One region of the Rheinheimera baltica genome, then DNA from elsewhere that is predicted to be linked to it. Evidence: predicted binding sites of a transcription regulator. Region 1 holds the regulator's gene; the other holds the start of a gene.
What was found. Region 1 encodes LexA, which represses DNA repair genes until DNA is damaged. Its sites were predicted from a motif close to TACTGTNNATATNNACAGTA; they were not measured.
Positions count from the first base shown of each region.

Region 2: umuD (translesion error-prone DNA polymerase V autoproteolytic subunit) is a predicted target of LexA. The motif match lies at 2,642-2,661, and genes of this name have one in related genera.

Region 1 covers NZ_JAPJDY010000003.1:65,337-69,769, forward strand. The annotation lists gene plsB (glycerol-3-phosphate 1-O-acyltransferase PlsB) at 1-1,290, opposite strand, end outside; gene lexA (transcriptional repressor LexA) at 1,432-2,049, shown strand; gene coxB (cytochrome c oxidase subunit II) at 2,350-3,492, shown strand; gene ctaD (cytochrome c oxidase subunit I) at 3,496-4,433, shown strand, end outside.
Region 2 covers NZ_JAPJDY010000001.1:412,419-416,851, forward strand. The annotation lists gene ORJ00_RS01955 (hypothetical protein) at 1-527, shown strand, start outside; gene ORJ00_RS01960 (glycine zipper domain-containing protein) at 628-825, shown strand; gene umuC (translesion error-prone DNA polymerase V subunit UmuC) at 923-2,200, opposite strand; gene umuD (translesion error-prone DNA polymerase V autoproteolytic subunit) at 2,197-2,628, opposite strand; gene ORJ00_RS01975 (FG-GAP repeat protein) at 2,877-3,245, shown strand; gene ORJ00_RS01980 (LysR family transcriptional regulator) at 3,328-4,212, opposite strand; gene ORJ00_RS01985 (peroxiredoxin-like family protein) at 4,335-4,433, shown strand, end outside.

The DNA of each region.
Region 1 (4,433 bases):
TACATGCTCATAACCAAGATAAACGGGGACAAGCGTCACAGGGCGTTCAATACCACGCAGCATGGATTGTAACGTCATCGCCAGCATGCCAGTTTTAGGCTGAAGTAAGCGCCCAGTTCGACTGCGGCCGCCTTCGGTATAATATTTTATTGAGTGGCCTTTACTGAATAATTGGCACAAATATTCACGAAATACCGCTGAATAAAGCTTATTTCCGCTAAAACTCCGACGAATAAAAAACGCGCCACCACGGCGAAAAATGGGCCCAGCAGGCCAAAAGTTCAGGTTGATACCGGCAGCAATGTGCGGTGGTGCCAGACCTTGCTGATAAATGACATAACTCAGTAACAGATAGTCCATGTGGCTACGATGGCAGGGGACATAAACAATTTCATGTCCCTTCTGGGCTAAATCACGCAACATGTCGGCATTATTAATTTTGATGCCGGTATAGAGCTTGTTCCACAGCCAGCGCAGCACTCTATCACCCACTCGAAGTGTGGATGCGCGATAATCTGCGGCAATTTCCAACAACAGTTTACGTGCTTGCTGTCTTGCTGCTGAGCGTGGAATACGTTTTGCTTTGGCTTCATCTTCAACCGCTTTTTTTAACGCGGGGGCGGCCAATAACGCGTTAAATAGCTGCGCACGGTTAACCATTTTGGGGCCGGTAGCCGCTAAGCGTTGACGATAAAAATGGAAACGTGACATACGCAACAGTTTATGTGCTGTTTGCTCTGCAGCCCCATATTGCGCAGCCATCTGCTGTAATGATACTGCTCGGCTAAAACGCACCAGCGAGTGGCGCCCTGAAATTAACACTATCAGCAGTTTAGCAAGCCAGTTTGGCGCGTGTGCTTCGCCGAGTAACCATTTTATGCTGTTTTCTTTGCCGGGTGCTCTGCCCCACAACAACGATACTGGCACAAGTTGTGCGTTTAAGTCAGGGTCATCAAGGTGAGCTTGCAGTAATGCTTGCCCTTGTGCCAAGGCAGTTGTTTTACCGCGTGTAAACACTAGGGTGTGGGGCTTCTCTAAAAATAAGGTACGGGGGTGACTTGTGCCATTAAGACTGACGTCGTCGGCGGGATCAGGCAGATCCAGTTTATGACAAATACGGCGGATAGCTGCTAAGTCAGCGGCAGATTCGGTCGTGCAAACATAAAACAAAGGGCGGCTTGTAGACAGTGCCAGCTCAGTAATGGGTTGCTCAGGGACTGTTTTATACTTCAACAGTGGCCACATCGGCCATTTTAATAAGGCTGCAAACAATTTTACCGGCCGGAACATAGCCATCTCATCCAGAGTTAAATACTGTGATATAGCATAACATGGCCGTGCCAAGTAGAAAATTGTGCCGCAACACAGAAACTTGCAATTGTAATACGCCTGTATATACTCACAGTATTCACTGTACAGGTAAACAGCACTATGAGACCACTGACGCCACGACAGGCAGAAATTTTGCAATTGATAAAAGATTACCAGCAAGATAGCGGTATGCCACCTACACGAGCAGAAATAGCACAGCAATTAGGTTTTAAATCGGCAAACGCTGCAGAGGAGCACCTAAAAGCGTTGGCTAAAAAAGGCGTTATAGAAATGATGCCGGGTACCTCACGTGGTATCCGGCTGGTAGAAATGGATGAGCCCGTGCAGCTAGGGCTGCCACTTATTGGTAAGGTTGCTGCTGGACAACCTATTCTTGCAGCTGAACACGTACAGGAACATTACCAGGTGGATGCGCATTTATTTAAACCGCATGCTGATTTTCTGCTGCGCGTGCAGGGCATGAGCATGCAGGATATTGGTATCTTGGATGGTGATTTACTTGCGGTACACAAAACGCAGCAGGCTGAACCCGGACAGGTGATTGTGGCCCGGGTAGACGAAGATGTAACTGTTAAACGTTTTCAGCGAGACGGCAGTACAGTGTTGTTGCATCCGGAAAATAAAGATTTCGATGTGATTAAGGTTGATCTCAGCGCGCAGCATTTTGCCATTGAAGGTTTGGCTGTAGGCGTGATTCGTAATGGAAGTTGGTTGTAATTTGTACTAACCTCAATAAGTTATTTTGCCATAAGCGCTGGTACGACCACTAAGGTTTGCCGGTGCTTTTGTTATTTAGGGGTTTACACTGATTGCGATTTGGATAATTCTTAGGCTGTTACTGATTAAAAAATAACAATAGAATCAGTTCCGGTTTCAGCGCTAGCCCCGAAACCGATAATAACAATAATAAACTGATGAAACTTCAGACATGGGTTCGGTGTGGGTGAGTAAGAGCCGTGTAGTACTGTGTACTTAGTTTCTGCAGTTTGCTTTGCAAAATGACAGAGGAGAAGTCCAGTGACGAAAACGCGTAGTCTTCGTTGGTCGCTGCCAACCCTGCTTTTAGCTGCAACAGCTAATGCAACAGATATGCCCCTTAATATGACCAAAGGGGTAACAGAAATTAGTCGGCAAGTTTACGACCTGCACATGACCATTTTTCTGATTTGTTGTGTTATTGGTGCAGTGGTGTTCGGGATCATGTTTTGGTCTATCGTTCGCCATCGAAAAGCGCGAGGTGTGCAGCCAGCCCAATTCCACGAAAGCACCAAAGTAGAAATACTCTGGACTGCTATACCGGTATTAATTCTAATTATTATGGCCATTCCGGCTACTAAAACCCTTATTGCTATGGAAGACACTACGCAAGCAGACGTCACCGTGGTTATTACCGGTTCACAATGGAAATGGCATTACAAATATTTAGAACACGATGTCGAATATTACTCACTCTTAGCAACGCCAAAGGAGCAAATTGTCAATAAGCTCGCTAAAGGCGAAAATTATTTGCTGGAAGTAGACCGTCCGCTCGTTATTCCCACCGGTAAAAAAGTACGTTTTTTGATGACCTCTGATGATGTTATCCATTCTTGGTGGGTACCTGCTTTTGCCGTCAAAAAAGATGCTAATCCGGGTTTTATCAATGAAGCATGGACCCGGGTAGATGAACCCGGTATCTATCGCGGCCAGTGTGCTGAGCTTTGTGGCAAAGACCATGGTTATATGCCTGTGGTGGTTATTGCGAAAAGCCCTGCAGACTTTGACACCTGGGTGAATGGTGAGGCTGAGCGCATAGCCAAAGCTAAAGCGGAAGAACAAGAATTGCTTGCCATGAACATGGGAATGGATGAGTTGATGGATGTTGGTGAGCGCACCTACACTGCATATTGTGCAGCCTGCCATCAGCCGAATGGCGAAGGTTTACCGGGTATTTTCCCTGCGCTTAAAGGCAGTAGCATGGCGTTAACTGATATCCCGGGGCATATTAATATTGTGCTGAACGGTAAAACAGGTACAGCCATGCAAGCTTACGCCAAGCAATTAAGTTTAAAAGAAATTGCCGCGGTAATTACCTACGAGCGCAATGCCTGGGGTAACAATACTGGCGAATTAGTGCAGGCTGCAGACGTCTACGCTGTCATGCAAGGTAAAGGGGAATAACGGATGAGCGCAGCAGTGACAGATCATGAACATGATCACGAGCATCATGACCATAAACCCAGCGGCATAAAGCGCTGGTTGTATACCACTAACCACAAAGACATCGGTACCATGTACCTGGTGTTTGCGCTAATCATGTTTTTTATTGGTGGCGCCATGGCAATGGTGATCCGGGCTGAGTTATTCCAGCCGGGTATGCAGTTCGTTGAGCCGAACTTCTTTAACCAGATGACCACAGTGCATGGCCTGATTATGGTATTTGGCGCGGTAATGCCTGCCTTTACCGGCTTAGCCAACTGGATGATACCGATGATGATTGGCGCGCCGGATATGGCGCTACCCAGGATGAATAACTGGAGCTTCTGGATCCTGCCATTTGCGTTTTTAATTCTATTAATTTCGCTGTTTATGCCAGGCGGTGGTCCGGCGTTCGGTTGGACATTCTATGCACCGTTATCAACAACCTATAGTGGAGACAGTACCGCATTATTTGTTTTCTCTGTGCATATAATGGGTATATCGTCCATCATGGGAGCGATCAACGTTATCGTTACCATTTTCAACTTACGGGCACCAGGCATGACCTGGATGAAAATGCCACTGTTTGTATGGACTTGGTTAATTACCGCGTTTTTGCTGATTATGGTTATGCCGGTATTAGCCGGTGCAGTAACAATGGTATTGACCGACAAATATTTTGGCACTAGCTTCTTTGACGCCGCCGGTGGTGGCGACCCGGTATTGTTCCAGCATATTTTCTGGTTCTTTGGTCACCCTGAAGTGTATATCATGATATTGCCAGCCTTCGGTATCGTGTCGAGTATAGTCCCCACCTTTGCGCGTAAACCCCTGTTTGGTTATGCCTCCATGGTTTATGCCACATCCAGTATCGCGATATTGTCGTTTCTGGTATGGGCGCACCATATGTTTACCACTGGTAT
Region 2 (4,433 bases), on a different contig from region 1:
CAGCTGAAAGTTTTGAAACGCAAACTCAAAACTTTGATGGCAAGCAGGTATTGAAAACTAGTCGTATCGACTTTCTGGGTTTTGCCAACGAGAGCTTTCAAGTAGTGGCTGCACATGATTTACCATACTTTAAAGATGCGGTTGGAGTTGGCATGATTGGTAGTGGATTGCTGCGTAAGTTTGGTGTGCATTTCAATTATCAGGCAGGCTATTTAGCGCTTACTAAAAATAGGCTTTTTAGTAATAACACCTATATTGACCGAAGTGGCCTTACAGTAGAGCCGCACCGGTTGGGAGCTTTAGTTAAGGAAGTTGCAGCCAACTCCCATGCCACAGAGCTGGGGATAACAACAACGGCGATATTGACAACAATTAACGGTGAAGATCTTACCGAAGAGAACTTTGACAATTTGCGCTGGATGTTGAGCAGTGACGCGCCTTATGTAACCGTATGCTGGCAAGCGAATGGCCCGGAAAAATGCGGGGATTTAATGTTGATAGAGCGCATATCAGCTATAACTGAGTGATGTTTATATCTGAAAATGGGCGCGTCTTTTCGCGCTAAATTTTAGCGTTTGGTCGCTTGATACAAGTAGGTTAAAATTAATCTTTTGTTGGAGAAATATCTTGGCTTCTGATAAAAAGAACGATAAACACAAATCAAATAAAGTGGCTGCGGGTTTAGCGCTTGGCGTGGGTGTTGGTTTAGCCATCGGCGCCGCAATGGGTAATGTCGGCGCAGGATTAGCTATCGGCATTGCACTAGGCATTGCTTTTGGCGTTAGTATGCAAAAAAAGCAAGAGTCTGAAAAAGACGACCAATAGCCAAAGTTCACAAGCAGGCCAATTCGTTGAGGTTGTCGGAATTATTAGGGGCAGATCAAATTCAAACTACAGCTTCGCTCCTCGCTCTTAGCCAGCATCACTTAACCACCGGTAATTCTTTCCAATTTGTGGTGTAAGCCGGCGATAGCAGTTCACGTTTCATGCCCCATTGTTGGCTTGTGCCTTGGCTTGCAAACCACAGTGTTTTGCCGTGTTTGCTGTTGAGGGTATCCATCAGTTGCATCAGCTTTTGGTCAGATTCTTTTTGTACAATCGGCTCGTCGAAAAGGCCGGGTTGGTGAACCCCCGGGTCGTAAAAGTCGGCTAGCATGACACCTGCCTTAGCGTAGCGGTAGCCGTTAAGCCACAGACTATCGAGCAGCTGCATCGCCTTGGCTAAAAACACCCGGGTGTCGCTGCTGGGGCTTTCCAGCTCACAGCTTTTACTGGCGGAGTAGGGCGCGTCTTTGTCGCTAAATGGGCTGGTGCGCAAAAATACCGTCAGGTATTTTGCCTGTTGTTGCTCCTGGCGCAGCTTTTTGCAGGCCCGGCTAATGTATTCGCTAATGGCCTCACGCATCTGCTGTTTGTCGGTAATACGGTCACCAAAGGCGCGGCTGCTGACAATTTGCTTTTTAGTCGGCGCGACATCTTCCAGCGCAATGCATGACTCACCATTAAGTTCGCGCACGGTGCGCTCAACCACCACAGAAAAGTGCTGTCGAATGTAATCAGGGGCCGCATCAGCCAATTGCAGTGCGGTGGTAATACCCAGTTGCTCTAAACGTTTTGTCAGCTTGCCGCCAATGCCCCACACTTCGTTTACCGGCAGCAGGGCCAGCAACTTGCGCTGGCGCTCTTTGCCGCTTAAGTCGACCACGCCACCGGTTTTAGCCCAGGTTTTGGCGGCATGGTTGGCCAGTTTTGCCAGGGTTTTACTTGGCGCTATGCCAACACAAACCGTAATGCCGATATCTTTTTGCACGGTGCGCCTAACGTGCTGGCCAAATTCAGTGAGCCCTTCGCGATAAGCCAGGCCGGTTAAATCTAAAAAGGCTTCATCAATTGAATACACCTCTACCCGCGGTGCCAGGTTTTCCAGCGTGCTCATTACCCGCTGCGACATATCGGCATACAGCGCATAGTTGGATGAAAAGGCCACTATCTGATGCTGTTGCAATAAATCACGCACCTGAAACACCGGCAGGCCCATTTTAATGCCAAGCTTTTTAGCCTCTTTCGAGCGGGCAATAATGCAACCGTCGTTGTTGGATAACACCACAACCGGCTTATCGGCTAAATCGGGCCGGAACAGCTTTTCACAACTGGCATAAAAGTTATTGCAGTCTACCAGGGCAAATACAGATGGGCTCATTTGCGTTTCATTTGCCGGATAACATTAGTTACCACACCAAAAACATTCAGCTCTTCACCATTACGTGGCCGTATCGGTTGGTATGCCGCATTGCGTGGCAGCAACATCAGTGAAGGGCGTGTGCACAGCTCTTTGACGGTAAATTCACCATTAACGGCGGCTACCACGATATCGCCATGCTCGGCGTCAATAGCGCGGTCTACCACGAGCACATCGTTATCGTAAATTCCGACGTCAATCATCGAATCGCCCTCTACCCGGACAAAAAACGTCGCGTTAGGGTGGCGGATACATAGCTCGTTTAAATCCAGCGTACGCTCGACATAATCCTGCGCCGGTGAGGGGAAGCCGGCCTTTATCTTGCTGGCAAATAACGGTATAGCAAGCCGGGCACTTTGCTGCGCATCCCCCAGAAATAGGACAGTCATACAAAACCTCTATATATGTATATTTGTACAGTATATATCAGATTAAGACGATGCCAAGCTCCAATCACTAAAGTTGGATTATTAAGGGCAGAACAAAACTAAACCGCATCTTCACTTTTCGCCAGATCCTCGCTTTTACCAGGGATGTTACGCTGCCGCACGGCTGCAATTATCCCTTGTTAAGCGACTACCAGTTGCCTAAAGTGCTGCTATGCCAATTTAACAACAAGTATTAGCAAGCAAAGCTGATGGCGCAAGATGGTGCAAATGCAGATATTTTTGGTGTGCGCGTGGCATTGTCTGGCGATACCGCACTGATCTCTGCCAGACGAGCCGATGTAGACGGCATGGGTAAAGACGCCGGTGCTGCCTATCTTTTTGAGCGCACAGAAGGTAAATGGACGCAAATACAAAAGTTAGTTGCGCCTGATGGTAAAGCGGATGACCGTTTTGCTCATGGCGTGGCACTAAATAAAGACACGGCCATAATCAGTGCTATGCAGCATGACGCTATTGCGAATAATGCCGGGGCACTGTTTGAACCAGAGGGTCAGGTCTTGCTTTTTACCTCGCGACCCAGAAGTCAAAAATCAAGACCTGACCCTGAGGTATGGTGAAGACCTGACCCTGAGGTATGGTGTGTTTATAGGTAGGAATAGCCACTGGGAAAAAACAACGACATAACGTTGAAAAAAGTGATTAGCAATCAATAAACAGCGACTTCATAAAATCATAGAACACGTCAGTTTTACGAGTGGTTAAGCTATTTTGTGGCCGTAAAAACCATACTGGCGCATCACTTTTTGCCATCACGTTAGGCATCACTTCAACTAATGTGCCGTCAGCGAGTTCATCATTAATCGCTATACGTGATTTAATCGCGATACCGTGCCCAGCAATAGCAGCCTGCGTCATATTGTCTGAATTTGAAATAGTAAAACGGGTTTTTGCGTTAAAGTTTTGTATTTCCCCTTGCTCGTCATGCACCTTCAATTGCCTTTGCCAGGGTAAGCAAACCCAGTTATGTTTGGCGAGCTCACTCAGGTTAGTCGGCATGCCATATTTCTCAATATAGGTAGGCGCTGCACAGAGTATGCGGCTATTGTTTACTAATTTGCGTGATAATAAGCCCGAGTCATTTAGCTGCCCCACTCTTATCGCAACGTCTTGCGCGTCATCAACAACGTTAACAAATTGGTCGTTAATAAGGAAATCAAGTTTTAGATCAGGGTAAGTATCTTCAAACTGAGTGAGCTTAGGCATAACGTATTTAGAAAATACCCATGGCGGCATGGTAACTCTGAGTAAACCACTCACTGATGAACTGCGCGCCCCAATACTGTGCTCAGCGTCATGCAATGCTTCCATAATAGCACCTACCCGGCTATAAAAAACTTCCCCGGCAGGCGACAAGCGTATACGACGACTGTCTCTGAATACCAAAACGGTTGCGAGTTCCCGTTCTAATTTACTTAAGCGATGGCTCACGGTTGCAGGTGATAAACGCTGTTCACGCGCAGCAGCTAAAATACCTTTGTTTTCTACCACGGCAATAAAAGTTTCTAAATCGCTTAAGCTATACATCACATCGCCAATATCTGCTTTTCAATGTTTAATATTTTCGAATTAAGCTTTCACTTTTGCAATGTTTATTTAAATAAGTAAAACATTATAATGATGAAATTATTTTATCGTCGAGGTTTATTATGAGTTTAAAAGCGCAGATTGATGCTTACAATGTGCAAAAAGAAGCGAAATTACCAGCTGATGTATTGGCATTAATGAATACGACTAACGAAGAGTTA